One region of the Pantoea sp. X-Soil-ISGK-421 genome, then DNA from elsewhere that is predicted to be linked to it. Evidence: predicted binding sites of a transcription regulator. Region 1 holds the regulator's gene; each other region holds the start of a gene.
What was found. The regulator PurR, encoded in region 1, represses purine synthesis genes. The targets are predictions, from matches to a motif close to CANGCAAACGTTTGCNTG.
Positions count from the first base shown of each region.

Region 2: purE (5-(carboxyamino)imidazole ribonucleotide mutase) is a predicted target of PurR. The motif match lies at 1,422-1,439, and genes of this name have one in related genera.
Region 3: guaB (IMP dehydrogenase) is a predicted target of PurR. The motif match lies at 1,517-1,534, and genes of this name have one in related genera.
Region 4: pyrC (dihydroorotase) is a predicted target of PurR. The motif match lies at 1,675-1,692, and genes of this name have one in related genera.

Region 1 is NZ_AP035979.1:1,803,876-1,806,998, reverse strand. It holds gene AC6I8K_RS08440 (C40 family peptidase) at 222-1,013, shown strand; gene cydH (cytochrome bd-I oxidase subunit CydH) at 1,070-1,159, opposite strand; gene purR (HTH-type transcriptional repressor PurR) at 1,433-2,458, shown strand; gene punR (DNA-binding transcriptional activator PunR) at 2,455-3,123, opposite strand, start outside.
Region 2 is NZ_AP035979.1:1,099,181-1,102,303, reverse strand. It holds gene ppiB (peptidylprolyl isomerase B) at 182-676, shown strand; gene AC6I8K_RS04990 (UDP-2,3-diacylglucosamine diphosphatase) at 676-1,392, shown strand; gene purE (5-(carboxyamino)imidazole ribonucleotide mutase) at 1,524-2,033, shown strand; gene purK (5-(carboxyamino)imidazole ribonucleotide synthase) at 2,030-3,094, shown strand.
Region 3 is NZ_AP035979.1:2,972,187-2,975,309, forward strand. It holds gene guaB (IMP dehydrogenase) at 1-1,456, opposite strand, end outside; gene xseA (exodeoxyribonuclease VII large subunit) at 1,626-2,996, shown strand; gene AC6I8K_RS13835 (M4 family metallopeptidase) at 3,051-3,123, shown strand, end outside.
Region 4 is NZ_AP035979.1:1,571,889-1,575,011, forward strand. It holds gene AC6I8K_RS07290 (hypothetical protein) at 1-104, opposite strand, end outside; gene dinI (DNA damage-inducible protein I) at 248-493, opposite strand; gene pyrC (dihydroorotase) at 562-1,608, opposite strand; gene AC6I8K_RS07305 (lipoprotein) at 1,744-2,307, opposite strand; gene grxB (glutaredoxin 2) at 2,425-3,072, opposite strand.

The DNA.
Region 1 (3,123 bases):
GGCATTAATAAATTAATAATTAGCAATAGTTTCGCTGGGTTAACCAGCTGAAATCGCTCATTTTTGCTACAGAATCAATCTGGTAACATATTAATGGAAAAAGGCCTTACCTTTTGGAAAAAAAGTGGATTAGAATTGCCTCGGCGCTGGTCACTTGATCAGATTTCTCTCACTTTGCCGCAGTCTGTGTTCATTCAGCCTGCTTAACCTGTAACCGGATTATGCGTCTACTAATTACGCTTTTCATACTGGCTTTAGCCCAACTGTTCTTTAATGTGGCTGCTGCATCTCCGCATGCACCCGTTAATGCCAGCTCGCTCAAAGCAGAGAAAAAGAGCGCACGTGAAGACGAGCGCCGCAAACGACGTCCGGTGAAAACCACCACAAAAAAATCGCGCCTGACTGCTGTCCAAAAATTCAAACTAAAAAAACAGACCAAAACTGAAACCGCGCTGCACAAAACCACCAGCAAAAAATCCCCGCTGAAACTTACCGCTAAGAAATACGGTCATCAACGCCTGGTGAAGAAATCTCCCGAAGTGGTGGTTGATGACGAAGCGGTTGCGCTTACCGGCATCAAAATGAGTAAGTCGCACCGCCAGCGTTATCAAAAAGCGCGTGAAACGGCGATGACCAAATTAATGGGCCAACTCGGTAAACCTTATCAATGGGGCGGCACCTCGCCACATACCGGTTTCGACTGCAGTGGATTGGTCTGGTACGCCTATAAAGATCTGGTGAAATTCAAATTTCCGCGCACCGCCAATGAGATGTATCACTTGCGTGATGCTTCCCCGATCAAACGTGAAATGCTGGAGAAAGGGGATCTGGTGTTCTTCCGCATTAACAATCGCGGCACCGCTGATCATGTTGGTGTTTATCTCGGCAACGGCAAATTCATTCAGTCGCCGCGTACCGGCAAAGATATTCAGATTAGCGCTTTGGGAGAGGATTACTGGCAGAAACACTATGTGGGCGCGCGTCGTATGATGACGCCAAAAACCATTCGCTAATTGTTGCGCAACAAACAGAAAAAAGCCGGATGCTGCACACAGCTCCGGCTTTTTTGTTAATGCATGATCGCGGTAAAACTGAAGGCGATAATCATCAACAGTGCGCCAACAGTGGTCATTAGCGCCAGCTTCAGGTCAGTATTCATCACAACTCCTTAGTCACACAATTAATAGGGTTAACGCGATTTTCGCACAGCAATCGGCAAAAATCTCGTGTTATCCGCGCGGGCTTGTTAGAATCGCCGCCTTTCGTTGCGCAACAGATTTTGCGCGTGCTGTATTTTCAGCATAATGAAGTGATTTCGTCTGCTATAACACCCCGTTTTGCCCGCCTTTTGAGCTGTAAAAGCGTTAGCAGACGCAAACGTTTAACAATATACTTATCAGTAAGTTGCGATAAGACCAGGAGTACCATTTTCATGGCAACAATTAAAGATGTCGCAAAACGCGCAGGTGTCTCAACCACCACGGTTTCGCATGTCATCAACAAAACGCGTTTCGTTGCGGAAGAAACGCGTAACGCCGTATGGGAAGCGATCAAACAATTACACTACTCGCCAAGTGCCGTGGCGCGTAGTCTCAAAGTGAATCACACCAAAACCTTAGGTCTGCTGGCAACGTCCAGTGAAGCGCCCTATTTTGCTGAAATTATCGAAGCGGTGGAGAATCGTTGTTTCGAACGCGGCTATACGTTGATTCTCGGCAATGCGCACAACGATCTGCAAAAACAGCGCGCCTATCTGTCGATGATGGCGCAAAAGCGCGTCGATGGTTTGCTGGTGATGTGTTCTGAGTATCCGGACGATTTACTGCAAATGCTGGAAGAGAACCGCAATATCCCGATGGTCGTCATGGATTGGGGTGCTTCGCGCGGTGATTTTACCGATACGGTGCAGGACAACGCGTTTCAAGGCGGCTATCTCGCCGGGCGTTATCTGATTGAACGTGGCCATCGCGATATTGGTGCCATCCCTGGCCAGATGGAGCGCAACACCGGCGGCGGACGTCACGCAGGATTTCTGCAGGCGATGAACGAAGCAGGCATTACAGTGCGTCCAGAATGGGTGGTTCAGGGCGACTTTGAACCTGAATCCGGTTATCAGGCCATGCAGCAGATTCTTAACCAGAAACAGCGCCCAACCGCCGTGTTCTGCGGCGGCGATATTATGGCGATGGGCGCAATTTGTGCCGCCGATGAGATGGGTTTGCGTGTACCGCAAGATATCTCGGTGATTGGTTACGATAACGTGCGCAACGCGCGCTATTTCACGCCCGCGCTGACCACCGTACACCAGCCTAAAGCCGAACTGGGTGAAAAAGCGCTGGAAATGCTGTTGGATCGCATCACCAGCAAACGTGAAGATCCACAAACCATCGAGGTTCAGCCTACGCTGATTGAACGTCGTTCAGTGGCGTACGGCCCATTCCGCGATTATCGCCGCTAAGCTGACACTTCGCTGAGCCATTCGTGGTTCAGCGTTTCAGCATCCCCCAGATAAGCCAGTAACCACTCAAGCGCCGGCGACGTGCGTTGTTCTGCCCAGCTGACGCAGCACGGACTATCAGGAAAGGCTTGCGGCAGCGACAGTTCGACCAATTTATGACTGTCCAGCAGTGGACGCGCCAAATGGCCCGGCACCATTCCAACACACAATCCTGCCAGCAAACACGCCATCCCGGTTTCCCATTCTGGCACCACCAGCCGCCGCTGATTATCTAGCGTCCAGGTCATACGGCGCGGCAATGCACGCGACGTATCTTCCAGCACCAGAGATGGCCACGCTCGCAACGTTTCATCATCCAGTTCCGTGCTGTTAACCAGCGGATGATCCGGGCTGACCACACAACGCCAATTCAGCGCGCCCATATCCTGAAACGCAAAACGTCCACCGACGGGAATTGCCTGCGTGGCGCCAATCGCGACATCTACCCGGCCATCGGCTAATGCATCCCACACTCCGTTAAACACTTCGTAGCTGATAATCAACTCCATATCGGGAAAATGACGATAGAAGTCCTTCACTAATTGCCGCGTGCGCTGCGGTTTTACAATGCAGTCAACCGCGATACTCAATTCACCGCGCCAACCATTCGCCAGTTGTTGACACTG
Region 2 (3,123 bases), 700 kb from region 1:
ACGGCATCAAGCCGGTTATTGTGCCGTATTTTTCTCAGTTGTGCATCGCTCGGTTGCCAACTGCCGTGCGGTTACTGACGCGTTATTGGAAATTGTGATATAAGAAGCGTCTACAAAAATGCCTCGCCGCCTTGCAGGCGCGGCAATTGATACTGACGACAAACCTGATAGGAAGAAAATAATGGTCACTTTCCAGACGAACCATGGCGATATCGTAATTAAAACCTTCGATGACAAAGCGCCGGCTACCGTGAAGAACTTCCTGGAATACTGTGCGGAAGGTTTTTACGATAACACTATCTTCCATCGCGTAATCAACGGTTTCATGGTTCAGGGCGGTGGTTTTGAGCCGGGCATGAAGCAGAAAGACACCAAAGCCGATATCCGTAACGAAGCCAACAACGGCCTGAAAAACACCAAGGGCACGCTGGCGATGGCGCGTACGCAGGCGCCTCACTCGGCGACTGCGCAGTTCTTCATCAACGTAGCAGACAACGACTTCCTGAACTTCCGTGACGAAAGCCTGCAAGGCTGGGGTTACTGCGTGTTCGCAGAAGTGGTTGAAGGCATGGACGTGGTGGAGAAAATCAAAGCGGTGAAAACCGGCCGTAGCGGCATGCATCAGGACGTTCCGGTTGAAGATGTTGTCATCCAGAAAGTGACTGTTAGCGAGTAATGTCGCGCACGCTGTTTATCGCAGATCTGCATCTGTGCACTGAAGAACCGGCAATTACTGCCGGTTTTCTGCATTTTTTGCAGGGTGAAGCGCGCGCGTGTGATGCGCTTTACATCCTCGGCGATCTGTTTGAAGCCTGGATTGGCGATGACGATCCGAATCCGCTGCATCAGCACATTGCTGCCGCGCTCAAGGCGCTGCCGGTGCCGACATTCTTCATTCACGGTAACCGTGACTTCCTGCTCGGCCAGCGCTTTGCGCGGGCTTCAGGCATGACGCTGCTTCCGGAAGAAAAGGTGCTCGATCTTTACGGCCATCGCGTGTTGATCATGCACGGCGATACCTTGTGCACCGACGATGAAGGCTATCAGCGTTTTCGCGCCAAAGTGCATCAGCGCTGGTTGCAGCGGCTGTTCCTCGCGTTGCCGCTGCGTCTGCGCATGCGCATTGCCGCGCGCATGCGTAATGGCAGCAAGCAGGCCAATCAGCACAAGTCGGTCAGCATCATGGACGTCAATCAGCCAGCGGTGGAAGCCGCGATGACGCGTCAACAGACGCCGATTCTGGTTCACGGCCATACGCATCGTCCCGCCATTCATCACTTTGCGTTGCACGGCAAAAATGCGCAGCGCGCGGTGCTGGGCGCCTGGCATGAAAACGGTTCGATGATTCAGCTCGATGCCAGCGGCGTAAGCCTGATCGAATTTCCCTTCTGACATCCGGGCGTAAATGCCCGTTTTCCGCCTACGCAACCGTTTTCCTTGCTGCCATCTCATGCTATTCTCTGTGCCCTTCTTCGCCTGCCCGCCCGGCCAGGTTCGTTTGCATATTCACAGGAGTTGACCGCATGTCATCCAACGCCACCCCGGCCCGTATCGCCATTGTCATGGGTTCCAAAAGTGACTGGGCTACCATGCAGTTCGCCGAGGAAATTCTTAACAGCCTGGATGTGCCCTTCCACGTTGAAGTGGTCTCAGCTCACCGTACGCCCGACAAACTGTTTAGCTTCGCGGAAACCGCCGCCGACAACGGTTTTCAGGTGATCATCGCCGGTGCCGGCGGTGCTGCCCATTTGCCGGGCATGCTGGCCGCGAAAACGCTGGTGCCGGTGCTGGGCGTGCCGGTGCAAAGCGCGGCGCTGAGCGGCGTCGATAGCCTCTACTCCATCGTGCAAATGCCACGTGGGATTCCAGTTGGTACGCTGGCGATTGGTAAAGCCGGTGCCGCCAACGCCGCCCTGCTGGCGGCGCAGATTCTGGCGATTCACGACAGTGCGCTTTCGGCGCGTATCGCTAACTGGCGTCAAACCCAGACTGACGAAGTGCTGAACAACCCGGATCCGCGGGAGGATGCATGAAGCCGGTTTGCGTATTAGGAAACGGTCAGTTAGGCCGCATGCTGCGCCAGGCGGGTGAACCGCTCGGCATCGCGGTCTATCCGGTGGGTTTGGATGCGGAACCTTCTGCGCTGCCAATCGCCGCAAGCGTGATCACCGCAGAAATTGAGCGCTGGCCGGAAACCGCGTTAACGCGCGAACTGGCGAGCCATCCGGCGTTTGTGAATCGCGATATTTTCCCGCGTCTGGCCGATCGCCTGACGCAAAAACAGCTGCTGGATCAGTTAAACCTCGCCACCGCGCCGTGGCAGTTGCTGGCCGATAAAGCCGAGTGGCCGCAGGTATTCAGCACGCTGGGCGAGCTGGCGATTGTGAAGCGTCGTACCGGCGGCTATGACGGCCGCGGTCAGTGGCGTTTGCGTGCCAATGAAACCGACGCGCTGCCGGACGAGTGCTACGGCGAATGCATCGTTGAGCAAGGTATTAACTTCAGCGGCGAAGTGTCGCTGGTGGGTGCGCGCGGACACGATGGCAGCACGGTGTTTTATCCGCTGACGCACAACCTGCATCAGGACGGCATTCTGCGCACCAGCGTGGCCTTCCCGCAGGCCGATGCCGCGCAACAGCAGCAGGCGGAAGCGATGCTCAGCGCCATCATGCATGAGCTGAATTACGTCGGCGTGATGGCGATGGAGTGTTTCATTACGCCAGAAGGTTTGCTGATCAACGAACTGGCCCCGCGCGTGCACAACAGCGGCCACTGGACGCAGAATGGCGCGTCCATTAGCCAGTTTGAGCTGCATCTGCGTGCGATTTTGGGTCTGGCGCTGCCGCAACCGGTGGTGTTTGCGCCGTCGGTGATGGTGAATTTGATTGGCACCGATGTGAATCTGGCGTGGCTGCAACAGCCGCTGGTGCATCTGCATTGGTACGATAAAGAGGTGCGCGCGGGCCGCAAAGTTGGGCATCTTAATCTGACCGATAGCGATCATGCGCGTTTGGCAGAAGCCCTAAATGCGCTGGTGCCGCTGCTGCCGTCAGAGTATGCGAGTGGGATTGCGTGGGCGGTGGAGAAGTTCTGAGTTATCAGGTCGCCATAAATGGCGACCCT
Region 3 (3,123 bases), 1.2 Mb from region 1:
TGCGGTAGTTTGGTGACTCTTTGGTGATGGTCACGTCATGCACGTGGCTTTCATTGATGCCCGCGCCGCTGATACGCACGAACTCTGCTTTAGTACGCAGATCGTCGATGGTCGGACAACCGGTCAGGCCCATGCAAGAACGCAGGCCGCCCATCTGCTGGTGCACGATCTCTTTCAGACGGCCTTTATAGGCAACGCGGCCTTCGATACCTTCCGGTACCAGTTTGTCAGCGGCGTTATCGCTCTGGAAGTAACGGTCTGAAGAGCCTTTGGACATCGCGCCCAGAGAACCCATGCCGCGGTAAGATTTGAACGAACGGCCTTGATACAGCTCGATTTCGCCCGGCGATTCTTCGGTACCGGCCAGCATTGAGCCCACCATTACGGCTGCTGCACCTGCAGCAATCGCTTTAGCGATGTCCCCTGAGAAGCGGATACCGCCATCAGCGATAACCGGGATACCGGTGCCTTCCAGCGCGGCAACCGCGTCAGAGACCGCAGTGATCTGTGGAACACCGACGCCGGTAACGATACGCGTGGTACAGATTGAGCCAGGACCGATACCCACTTTCACCGCGCTCACGCCGGCCTGCGCCAGCGCCAGTGCGCCTGCACCGGTGGCGACGTTGCCGCCGATGATTTCCAGGTTCGGGTATTTTGCACGGGTTTCACGAATACGCTGCAGCACGCCTTCAGAATGACCGTGTGACGAGTCAATCAGCAGCACATCAACACCGGCAGCCACCAGCGCATCTACGCGCTCTTCGTTGCCTGCGCCCGCACCAACCGCAGCGCCTACGCGCAGACGGCCTTCGGCATCTTTACAGGCATTAGGTTTACGTTCGGCTTTCTGGAAATCTTTAACGGTGATCATGCCCAGCAGGTGGAAGCTGTCATCAACAACCAGCGCTTTTTCAACACGCTTTTCGTGCATTTTGTGCAGCACAACTTCACGAGCTTCACCCTCTTTGACTGTTACCAGGCGCTCTTTCGGTGTCATCACCGCAGAAACAGGCAACGTCAGGTCGGTCACAAAACGCACGTCGCGGCCCGTGATGATGCCTACCAGTTCGTTTTCGGTGTTGACCACTGGGTAACCGGCAAAGCCGTTACGCTCGGTCAGCTCTTTTACGGCGGCCAGCGCGGTGGTTGGCAGCACGGTCTGCGGATCGGTAACGACACCGCTTTCGTGTTTTTTCACCTTACGAACTTCGTCCGCCTGGCGCTCAATTGACATGTTTTTGTGAATAAAGCCCAAACCCCCTTCCTGCGCCAGCGCAATCGCCAGACCGGCTTCGGTCACGGTGTCCATAGCAGCGGAGAGCATCGGGATGTTCAGACGGATGTTTTTCGTCAGTTGAGTGCTGAGATCAGCGGTGTTGGGTAAGACAGTGGAGTGAGCGGGAACGAGCAGAACGTCGTCAAATGTGAGGGCTTCTTTAGCGATTCTTAGCATTGCAATATCTCCACCTGGGGGCGATTAAAACAGATAAAATATTGCCGCGGCATTATACAGGCCGAAACCGATTGCCTCCAGTGTTTTTTCAGAAAAAGTCTTGATCCTCAGGGCAAGCAATGTAGTATCAGTTGATTAACCCTCTGATTTAAAATTTGATCTACATCACATGTCGCTACCGCCAACCGCCAATATTTTTACTGTCAGCCGCCTGAACACCACGGTGCGCCAACTGCTGGAAAATGAGATGGGCCTGGTGTGGCTCAGCGCTGAAATTTCAAATTTCACTCAGCCTTCTTCCGGCCATTGGTACTTCACGTTGAAGGATGACGGTGCACAAGTACGCTGCGCGATGTTCCGCAATAGCAATCGTCGCGTCACCTTCCGTCCTCAGCACGGCCAGCAGGTTTTAGTGCGCGCCAGCATCACGCTGTATGAACCGCGCGGTGATTATCAGCTGATTATCGAAAGCATGCATCCAGCCGGTGAAGGCTTGCTGCAACAGCAATTCGAACAGCTGAAAGCGCGTTTAGCAGCGGAAGGCTTGTTCGATCAGCAGTTCAAACAGCCGCTACCCGATCCGGCGCGTCAGGTGGGGGTGATTACCTCTGCCACCGGTGCCGCGCTGCATGACGTGTTGCGGGTGCTGCATCGACGCGATCCGTCATTGCCGGTAATTATCTATCCTACGGCGGTGCAAGGCGTGGATGCGCCTGCTGGCATTGTGCGTGCCATTGAGCTGGCCAACCAGCGTGATGAGTGTGACGTGCTGATTGTCGGCCGTGGCGGCGGTTCGCTGGAAGATTTGTGGAGCTTCAATGACGAGCGCGTGGCGCGGGCGATTTTTGCCAGCCGCCTGCCGATCGTCAGCGCCGTTGGGCACGAAACCGATGTCACCATCGCCGATTTTGTTGCGGACTTACGCGCGCCAACGCCTTCTGCCGCGGCAGAACTGGTGAGTCGTAATCAGCTGGAATTGTTGCGCCGTTTGCAGTCACAGCAGCAGCGCATGGAGATGGCGATGGATTTCTATCTGGCACAGCAACAGCGTCGCTTCACCCGCATTCAGCACCGTTTACAGCAGCAGCATCCGCAACTCCGTCTGGCGTGTCAGCAAACTGCGCTGTTCCAGCTGCAGCGTCGCCTTGGCGAAGCGATGGACCAGCGCATGCGTACCGCCAATCGTCAGCAGGATCGCCTGCTACAACGCCTTAATGCGCAGCAACCGCAGGGACGGATTCTGCGCGCTCAGCAGCAGCTCCAGCAGTGGCATTATCGTCTGCAGCAGGGCATGGAAAAGCAGCTCAATCACAACCGTCAGCGCTTTGGCAACCTGGCCGCGCAGCTGGAAGGCGTGAGTCCTTTGGCGACGCTGGCGCGTGGATTCAGCGTAACAACGGATACGCAGGGCCAGGTGGTGAAAAAAACTCAGCAGCTGAGCAAAGGCGATCTGTTGCGTACCCGGTTGGATGATGGCTGGGTGGAAAGCCAGGTTACCGCGCTTGAACCGCAGAAATCCCGGAGCCGTAAAGCGCGTTGATAGTATGAAAACTATACTTTCTGGCACATTCACTAAGAAGCCAGGGAGTTTGGTATGCCTTTTAGCGTAATTCCTCCATACATGCTGCGTAACATCATCGATAACTGCTCCGGTGCGCAGCAAGACT
Region 4 (3,123 bases), 230 kb from region 1:
GTGGCAAAAGCATTTTCTAATACGGTTAAGCGGCGCTGTTGCTCAGCAATAAATGCCAGCAATTCCCCAAAGGTCATCGCCTCTTCTGGTTTTTCAGTAGTCATGTAAAACACCTCCTGTAAGCATGACGAGGCAAGAATAGGGGATCGCTTAACATGAGTCTAGATGCAGGAAGTTTTTCTGGCGAGAGGGAAATAAAAACAAAAAAGCCGGGTGGCGAAACCCGGCAAAAACGGCACAGTGGCAGTTAATCGTTATTAAACCAGTCGTCCGCGCTTTCCCAGGTTTCTTGTAACAGTTCGCTGATGCGTTCACGTGATTCTTTGCAGCCACCAAACACGCTGAGTTGGTTGCCGCCGGCGTAACGTACTTTGACGTGATGATCGTCATCAGGGAAATCGTGCGTAATGCGACGGACCAGTTCGACGCTGAGTGCATCAAGTGCACCAGCAGGAAGGGGCGAAGTTTTTGCTACGGTAATTTCAACACGCATAGAAGCCTCCGGAATAATATACTGTTTATTTGTACAGTATAATTATCCCGAAGGCAAGCAGCAGAAAATTATTCTTTGATACGCCAGTTCAGCGTTTCACCGGCGAGGAAAGGCACCAACGTGTCATCCGCCAGTGCAATGCTCTCCTCTACCTTCCAGGATTCACGTACCAGTGTCAAAGTGCCCTCATTCAGCGGCAGGCCGTAGAAATTCGCCCCGTTTTCCGAGCAGAAAGCCTCAAAATGTTCCAGCGCGTTCAGCTCCTCAAATACCGTAGCGTAAGCGGGCAACGAGGTTGGCGCATTGAACACCCCGGCGCAGCCACAGCTCGCTTCTTTCAGGTGACGCAGATGCGGCGCAGTATCGGTACCGAGGAAGACACGGCGATTACCGCTGGCGACCAGTTGACGTAATGCTTCCTGGTGAATATTGCGTTTTAGGATCGGCAGGCAGTAAAGATGCGGACGTACGCCACCCACCAGCATGTGGTTACGGTTGAACATCAGGTGTTGCGGCGTAATGGTGGCACCCAACAAATCGTTACCGGCTGCCAGATATTCCGCCGCTTCTTTGGTGGTGATGTGTTCCATCACCACTTTCAGCGCCGGGAACTGCTTACGCAGCGGTTCAAGCACGGTTTCAATAAAGCGGGCTTCGCGATCAAAAATATCGATGTGAGAATCGGTTACCTCGCCATGCACCAGCATCGGCATGCCGATTTGCTGCATGCGCTCTAACACCTTAGCAATCGAGGCGATATTGGTGACGCCGTGGCTGGAGTTGGTGGTGGCATGCGCAGGATAGAGTTTGGCGGCGGTAAACGTGCCGTCACGAAAGCCGCGTTCGATCTCATCGGGGTCGAGTGAATCGGTGAGGTAGCAGGTCATCAGCGGAGTAAAAGCATGCTCAGCAGGTAATGCGGCCATGATGCGTTCGCGATAAGCCACGGCTGCGGCCACGCTGATAACCGGTGGAACCAGGTTTGGCATGACAATCGCACGTCCATTTACAGCACTGGTATACGGCAGTACGGCGTTGAGCATCGCGCCATCACGCAGATGGATGTGCCAGTCGTCAGGGCGGCGAATAGTGATTTGCTGAGGTTGGGCTGTCATTCAAAAAGACTCCGGCTGAGAAGAAAACGAGAGGCACGTTTAGGCCGGGGAGTAATCATAAGGATGTGGGCAACCGTTTGCACGGGATTTTATCGTGACAAACAAAAACCGCACCCGAAGGTGCGGTTACGCGGATTATTCGGTAAACGGAATCACTAATTGCCCCGGTTTGACTTCAATCCCTTTGGCGAGTTTTTTCGCCAGCGCTTCGCCTTTGCTGCGATCTGCGCTCAGCACATAGGCCGGTTTCTCATTGAAGTAGCGCTTCAGCGACGCATTAAGATAGGGCGTGAGGGTTTTCATGATCGAGGCCATTTTTTCTGGCTGCACCTGCGCATCGACAATCTCCATATCATGCAGATAAATCGCGCCTTCTTGCGCGTTATAGACCGGTTGCGCTTTCATTTTCAGCAGCATTTCGGCCTGTTGTGGGCCAAACAGTGAGCTGACATTGATATTGGCTTTTCCCGAGAGCGTGATTTTGCCGGGTTCTTCACGACCAATCTGACTGTTGAGATCGCTCAGCACAATGTGCGCATTCACCAGCCCGGAAACACCGATATCTTTTTCAAAGTTATTGCGTTTTTGCAGCGCTTGATTCACTTCCTGTTCGCTGATGGTGTATTGCGTCAATTGGTTACAGCCGCTGAGTAGCACGGCAAAAAATAGGGCGAATAGCCCAGGAAACGCCTTTTTCATAATGTCCTCATCCTGATTGAAACGGCAAAACAAAACAGCGATAGCCTGCCTGATTCAGCGGCACGTGTCACCAGGAGAGAGATGAGAAGCGCCGTAGCGCCTCTCTAGGGATAGGAATTACGCGGCAATAGAGGAGAGCAAATTGACCTGAGTCTGTTTCGCCATATTGTCGCGATAATCGGCAACACGGCTTGGCCATTCAATGCCGTTTACCAACGTCAATGAACGCAGTAGCGGGAACAGATGAATATCATCTTCGGAAAGCTCACCATTAACCGCATTCGGTTTGACGATCAGCTTGTCTAGCTGGCGCAGGTCATCGCTGATATTTTTGATCAGGCCTGGCGCGTGTTTACGCAACTCGGTGAAATCACCCACGCTGGCCTGCTTCTTCTCGCTAAAGTAGCTGCGCGCTTCCGGCGTAGCGAATTCAGCGAAGGAGGCATCAGCAATGCGGGGTAGCAATAGCTTATTCACGTAACCATTTACGTGGCGCAGCCAGTCGCTGATGGCAGGATTACTTTTGCCGTTGAGCAGCGGCTCATGATCGGACTTATCCACCAGCCGTACGATATCCATACTTTCTGGTACAGCACTGCCATCGGCTTTTTGCAGAATCGGCGCCATCTTCTGGCCGATGAGTTTTTTCGGCGTTTGCTCATCGTCATTCAGCATAACAATCAGTTCTAACGGCAGATTTTTTAACCCGAAAATCATGCGTGCTTTGACGCAGAAAGGGCAGTGATCGTAGATGTAGAGTTTCATCCCGTTTCTCCTGTGGTTCTAAGGGTGACGGAGGTCACCCTTTTTTCTGAC